One region of the Rathayibacter rubneri genome, then DNA from elsewhere that is predicted to be linked to it. Evidence: riboswitches for the same ligand, from Rfam matches in the RefSeq annotation. Region 1 holds a riboswitch; the other holds the start of a gene.

Region 1 (3,392 bases):
AGGCCCTCGTGGCCGCGCACGAGCGCCGCCGGAGCGCCGTCGACGCCGTCCTCGCCGAGCTCGAGCTGCAGGAGCTGCCCGCCGCTCCCGTCGATCTCGCCGGCGCGGAGGAGGCGGCCCGACTCGCCTCCGCCCGTCGCGACGAGGCCCGCTCGCGGCTCTCGGTGCTCGAGCACCGCGCGGCCCGGCTGACCGAGCTCGCCGCTCTCGCCGAGACGCGGTTGCGCTCGCTCGAGGGGCGCCTGCGCCGGCACGAGGAGCTGCGCGCGCTCGCCGAGACGATCGACGGACGCGGGCAGAACACGCGCCGCATGGATCTCGAGGCGTTCGCGCTCGCGGGGCGCCTCGAGGAGATCGTCGGCGCCGCGAACCTGCGCCTGGGCGCGATGACGAGCGGCCGGTACTCGCTGCTCCACGACGACTCCCTCGCCTACCGCAACGCGTCCTCCGGACTCGGCATCGAGGTGCTCGACGCCTTCACCGGTGTCCGGCGCCAGCCCGCCTCGCTCTCGGGGGGCGAGACCTTCCTCGCCTCCCTCGCCCTCGCCCTCGGACTGGCCGACGTGGTCACGATGCAGTCCGGCGGCATCACCCTCGAGACGATGTTCATCGACGAGGGGTTCGGCTCCCTCGACGCCGAGACCCTCGAGACCGCGCTGGGAACCCTCGACGCCCTCCGCTCCGGCGGCCGGACGATCGGCCTCATCAGCCACGTCGACGCGATGCGCGAGCGGCTGCCGATCGGTCTGCGGGTCGAGGTGGGCAGGCGCGGCGACAGCACGCTGCGCACCGACTGAGCGCCGCTCCCCGCGGCACCGTCGCGGCCGAGCACACGGCCGAGCACGGCCGCCGAGCACTACGGCCGCGAGGACCGGTGCCGCGCCACCGCGTCGGTGTTGCCGCAGCGTGCGGAGCAGTAGCGCTGCCGGCCGGCGCGGGACTCGTCGACGAACACCCGGTCGCAGCCTCCCCGGGCGCAGACGCCCATCCGCAGCCCCGCGGCCGCTGACACGAAGAAGGCGAGACCGCCCGCGGTCACCGAGCGCACCCGGGTGACGACGTCGCTGCCGTCCGGCACGAGGTGCAGGTGCGGCGGCATGCCGTCGTGGGTGGCGACGGACAGCGATCCGGCGACCTCCGCGAGCAGGGCGTTCACCTCGTCGCAGCGGGCCTGCACCGGCTTCGCTGCGAAGACGCGACGCACCCGCACCGCCCAGTGCCGCAGCGCCTGCGTGTCGGACGGAGCGAGGCCGGGTTCGCGGACGCCCTGCGCCCGCAGCAGCGGCTCGATCGCGTCGCCCGGCGCGGCGTTCACCAGCGAGGCCGCGAGTCGCGGACCCACCTGGTGCCGGTGGTCGAAGGTCATCCGCCGACTGTAACGGTTGAACGCCTCCGATCCGTTACGTGAGCATCGGAGCATGCACGAGCACCGCTGGACCCGACTCTCCCGCCACCCCACCAGCGAGGGGATCCTCGGCTACCTGCTCTGCCCCTGCGGCGCGCGGGAGATCGAGCTCGTCCCGCTCGCTCCTCCCGTGCTGCTCGCCTCCCGGAGCGCTCCGACCCGCCGCTAGCGCCTGGTCGGCACGGGATCGCCGTCGCGCATGGCCTGCTCGTGGTCGCCAGGCGCTAGGGTCGTGCGCAGTGACACGGGGTGCCCGCCGAGGGCTGAGAGAAGACCCGTTGAACCTGATCTAGTTCGTACTAGCGAAGGGATGTCGCGAATGAGCATTCGCACGCCTGCCCACCCGACCCTCCACGACATCGACGGCGCCGCCGTCGGCCGCGACCTCGACGGGCTGCGGCGCACGGCGCCGCTGGTCCAGTGCATCACCAACGCGGTGGTCACCGGCTTCACGGCCAACAGCCTCCTCGCCCTGGGAGCGAGCCCCGCCATGGCCGATCTTCCGGGCGAGGCCGGCGTCTTCGCCCGCCTCGCGTCGGCGACGCTCGTGAATCTCGGGACGCCCGGGGCCGAGCAGCGCGCCGGGGCGCGGGAGGCGATCGCGGCCGGACCGCGCTGGGTGCTCGATCCGGTCGCCGTCGGGCCGCTGCCGGTCCGCACCGCCTTCGCCGCCGAGATCCTCGAACAGGGGCCGTCGATCATCCGCGGCAACGCCTCCGAGATCCTCGCTCTCGCCGGTCTCGGTGCCGGCGGTCGGGGTGTCGACGCCGTCGACGGGGCCGAGGACGCGCTCGACGCCGCGACGGCGCTCGCCCTGCGCACGGGGGCCGCCGTCGCCGTCTCCGGCCCCGTCGACGTCGTCACCGACGGAGTCGCGGTCGTCCGGGTCACCGGCGGGCACCCGCTGCTGACCCGCGTCACGGGCGGGGGCTGCGCCCTGGGCGCCGTGATGGCCGCCTTCCTCGGCGCCGCCGATCCCGCCCCCGGAGCCGCACTCCGCGCCGCCGTAGCGGGCTCGGTCGTCTGGGGACTCGCCGCCGAGCGGGCGGCGCGCACCGCGGCCGGACCCGGGTCCTTCGCCGTGACCCTCCTCGACGAGGTCGCCTCCCTCGACGCGTCCGCCGTGGCGCAGGAGGCGAGGATCGCGTGAGCGGCCCGGATCTCTCCGTCTACCTCGTGACCGATACGCGGCAGTGCGGAGCGCGCGGGGTGCCCGCCGTCGTGTCCTCCGCGGTCCGGGGCGGTGTCCGCACCGTCCAGATCCGCGATCACGAGGCCTCGGCCGCCGAGCTGCTCGCCCTCGTCCTGGCCGTCGCCGCCGTGCTCGACGAGCGCACGACGCTCCTGGTCGACGATCGCGTCGATGTCGCACTCGCCGCCCGCCTGGCCGGAGCCCGGGTCCACGGCGTCCACGTCGGGCAGTCCGATCTGCCGGTCGCGGCCGCACGGGCGCTGCTCGGACCCGACGCCGTCGTCGGCCTGACGGCGAACACGCCCGCGCACCTCGACCTCGTGCACGCCCTGCCCGCGGGCACCGTCGACTACCTGGGTGTCGGGGTGATCCGACCCACTGCGACGAAGCCCGACCACCCGGCACCGCTCGGGATCGAGGGGTTCGCGGATCTCGCGGCCGCGACGGCGCTCCCCTGCGTCGCCATCGGCGGCGTGGGCATCGACGACGCGGCGGCGCTGCGCTCCGCCGGCGCCGCCGGACTGGCGGTCGTCTCGGCGATCTGCACGGCGGACGACCCCTCGGCCGTCGCCGCGGCCCTCCGAGCGGAGTGGGACCGGTGACCGCGCGCATCCCGCGCGTGCTCAGCATCGCCGGCACCGACCCGACCGGCGGCGCGGGCATCCAGGCCGACCTCAAGTCGATCGGCGCGCTCGGCGGCTACGGCATGGCCGTGATCACGGCGCTCGTCGCGCAGAACACGCACGGGGTCCGCTCGGTGCACCTGCCGCCGGTCGCCTTCCTCCGCGAGCAGCT
Region 2 (3,392 bases), on a different contig from region 1:
CCCCCGGCAGCCAGACCCCCGCCGAGGCGAGGACCTCCCGCGCGTCGACGAGAACGGTCGCGGGGGCGCCGTCGGCGATCACGGCTCCGTCCGCACCCAGCACGACGACCCGGTCGACGAGGTCGATCCAGACGTCGACGCGGTGCTCGACGATCACGAGGGTCGCTCCCGAGCGCGCCGTGGTCCGCTCGACGGCGTCGCGCACCTCGCGGACGCCGCCCGGATCGAGATTGGCCGTCGGCTCGTCCAGCAGGAGGAGCCTCGGCCGCATGGCCAGGACGCCCGCGAGGGCGAGCCGCTGCTTCTGCCCGCCCGACAGGGCCGACGTCGACCGGTCGAGCGGCACCTCGAGCCCGACGTCCTCGAGGGCCTGCCGCACCCGCCCCGGGATCTCGGCCGCGGGGACGCCGAGGTTCTCGCACGCGAAGCCGACGTCGTCGCCCACCCGCGCCAGCACGGCCTGGGTGTCCGGATCCTGCAGCACGAGACCCGCCACCCCGCGGCGCCGCAGGGGCGACTCGCCGTCGACGGTCAGCTCACCGGTCGACGCGCCGTCCTCCTCACCGCCGAGGACTCCGGCGAGAGCGTGCAGCAGAGTGCTCTTGCCTGCGCCGGAGGGGCCGAGGAGGAGCACGCGCTCCCCCGGCCCGATCCCGAGGTCGAGCCCGGACACGGCCGACCGGGAGCGCCCGGCGTGCCGCCAGCTCCAGCCGCGGGCCGAGACGGCGGCACCGCTCATCGAGCGCCCGCGCCGGCGGTGTCGATCACCCTGCCCTCGCGCCCCGAGGCGAAGCGGTCGAGGGCTCCGGAGGCGGCCAGTCCGCGGACGGCGAGCCAGGGCAGGAGTCCCGCGAGGACGATGCCGGACACGATCGAGGAGACGATGTACACGCTGGCGAAGAGGCCGTCCACGCCCGCGTACCAGACGATCAGGTCGTTGATCGCGAGGGCGAGACCCGCACCGGCGCCGGCGAGCAGCGCCACGATCGGCCGGCCGCTGCGGTACAGGAAGAGGGCGAAGATCAGCTCGGCGCCCAGGCCCTGGACCAGTCCGGACAGCAGGACGAGATAGCCCCACTGGGTGCCGATCAGCGCGGAGACGACCGCGGCGACCAGCTCGGTGTAGAGCGCCGCTCCGGGCTTGCGGATGATCAGGCCGCCCAGGACGCCGGCGAAGAGCCAGCCGCCGCCGAGGATCCCGCCGAGTCCGGGGAGGAACTCGAAGGCGAGGCCGAGGACGTTGGTCGCGAGGCCCCAGGCCCAGAAGACGATGCCGCTCGCGACCGCGACGACGCTGGCCACGACGATGTCGACGACGCGCCAGCGGAGATCGCGGCGCGGGGTGGTGGGAAGGGTGGAGTTCTGCACTGACGTGCCCTTTCGTGGAAGCGAATGGAGGGCACGGGTAGGAAGAGGAGATCGAAACGTTCCTTCGCTGGCATGACCCAGATCAGGTTCGACGGTCGAAGGCTGCGTGCCTTCCTCTCAGTCCGGTGCACCGGACTCCCGTGTTCGTCAGCAATCATAGACAGCATGTCGTGGTCGGTGGTCGTCGTTGTCGCCGCCGTGCTGCTGGTCCTGCTCCAGGCGCTGCTGTGGCAGCGGCGTCGGCGCATCCGGAGGGAGCTGCTGGCCTTCGGGACGCGCGTGCAGGGACGGGTGCTGCCGAACGACGCATCGGTCCCGGGCACGCGAGACGAGCAGGCCGGTCGGCTGCTCGTCGCGTACCGCCTCGAGAACGGCGAGGAGCGACGCGCTCTAAAGGTCCCGCAGCGTCGGGGCGACGCCTGGATGGCCGGTGAGCCGGTCGCCGTCGTCTACGATCCGCGACGACCGGCCGACGCCGAGCGACTGATCGTCGGATTCGGCCGCACGCAGAAGAAGTGGTTCACCGCACGCCCTCAGCGCCTGGGCTGAGTTCCACGACGCAGATCAGCGCCTGGGCTGAGGACGGCGGCGGAGCCTACTTCTTGAGGGCGCGGATGAGACGGGCGAGAGCCTTGCCGGTCACCCAGACGAAGGGGATGCCCACGGCCAGGACCGACACGATGTTCGGCTGGAAGCGCAGTCCGAGGTCGTCCTTGATGTAGGCCCCGATCGGGACGACGGCTCCACCGCCACCGCCTCCGCCGCCCTCCTGGCCCTCCTCGGAGCCGCTGCCGCCGCCGAAGCCGAACCAGCGGAGTGCCACGGGGACCATCGTGGCGCCGTCGACGTCCACGGGCTCCCCGTAGATCGTCGCGGTTCCCGCGGAGGTGACTTTGTCGGCCAGGGACACGGCGATGTTGGGCATCCCCGAACGCTACTCCCGGGCTCGGCAGGGGGACAACCGCCGCGCGGGCTCGCACAGGACTCCCCCACCCCGGTCACCGGGGCAGCGGTCATACTCGACGGATGCCGCAGCGCCCCCGCCGACGCCACCCCCTCCGGGCGGCCGTCGTCGTGGGCGCGAGCGCCGTGCTCGCGGCGTTCCTCGCGGTGCATCGGATGCTGCCGGAGGCGGCGGGGTGGCTCTCCGTGCTCGAGACCGCGATCCCGTGGGCCGGCCTCCTCGTCCTCCTGCTGATCACCGCGGCCGTCGGCCTGCGCTCACGCGCCGCCGGGGCCGCGGTCACCGTGCTCGCCACCGTCTACGGCGTGCTCGTGCTGCCGGTGGCCGTGCCCGGCCCGGCCGTGCGGTCGGGCTCCTTCACCGTCGTCAGCCAGAACATCGCCGCCAGCGAGGACGCGGGCGCTCTCGCCCTCGAGCTCGCGTCGCGGGAGCCCGACGTGATCGCCCTCCAGGAGCTCGACGGCGAGGCGCGCGACGCGGTGGACGCGGAGCTGTCCGAGACCTACCCGTACTCCTTCGTCGTCGGCACCGTCGGGGTGTGGAGCCGGGAGGAGCTGTCGAACGCGGAACCGCTCGACCTCGGGCTGGGCTGGAACCGCGCCCTCGCCGTCGACATCGGGACGACGGTCGGTGCGACCCGGCTCTTCGTCGTCCACCTCGCCTCGTTCCGCCTCGGCGATCACGAGGAGCGGGACGTGATGCTCGGCCGACTCGCGGACGTCCTCGCTCAGGACGAGTCGGAGCGCACCCTGGTGATCGGCGACTTCAACACCGCTCCCGACGACCACCTGCTCGCCCCGGTCCTCGAGCAGGCGGCACTCGTGCGGACCTCGCGGATCGGCTTCCCCGCCACGTGGCCCTCGCTGCTCCCGCTCGTGAGCCTCGATCACGCCCTCGCCGACGGCGTCCCCGCCTCGACCGTGCAGGTGCTGCCGCCGAACGGGTCGGACCACCGGCCCGTCAGTCTGACGATCGGCTCCGCGTAGCGAGGGTGTCGCTGAGATCGATCCCCTTCGCCGATTCCGGCGCCGAGCGCGACAGCAGCGACGCCGGACGCACG

The links. A riboswitch is a leader RNA that binds a small molecule or an ion and turns the genes downstream of it on or off. The one in region 1 is predicted to bind thiamine pyrophosphate.
Positions count from the first base shown of each region.
Region 2: linked by a shared signal. The riboswitch ahead of NB037_RS07085 (ECF transporter S component) and the one ahead of thiM (hydroxyethylthiazole kinase) in region 1 are both predicted to bind thiamine pyrophosphate.

Region 1 is NZ_JAMRYM010000067.1:20-3,411, forward strand. It holds partial or broken gene NB037_RS13815 (SbcC/MukB-like Walker B domain-containing protein) at 1-797, shown strand, start outside; gene NB037_RS13820 (CGNR zinc finger domain-containing protein) at 857-1,366, opposite strand; gene NB037_RS13825 (hypothetical protein) at 1,419-1,574, shown strand; TPP riboswitch at 1,641-1,733, shown strand; gene thiM (hydroxyethylthiazole kinase) at 1,725-2,555, shown strand; gene thiE (thiamine phosphate synthase) at 2,552-3,199, shown strand; gene thiD (bifunctional hydroxymethylpyrimidine kinase/phosphomethylpyrimidine kinase) at 3,196-3,392, shown strand, end outside.
Region 2 is NZ_JAMRYM010000020.1:14,187-17,578, reverse strand. It holds gene NB037_RS07090 (ABC transporter ATP-binding protein) at 1-739, opposite strand, end outside; gene NB037_RS07085 (ECF transporter S component) at 736-1,368, opposite strand; TPP riboswitch at 1,411-1,519, opposite strand; gene NB037_RS07080 (DUF3592 domain-containing protein) at 1,534-1,917, shown strand; gene NB037_RS07075 (hypothetical protein) at 1,964-2,293, opposite strand; gene NB037_RS07070 (endonuclease/exonuclease/phosphatase family protein) at 2,395-3,318, shown strand; gene dinB (DNA polymerase IV) at 3,293-3,392, opposite strand, start outside.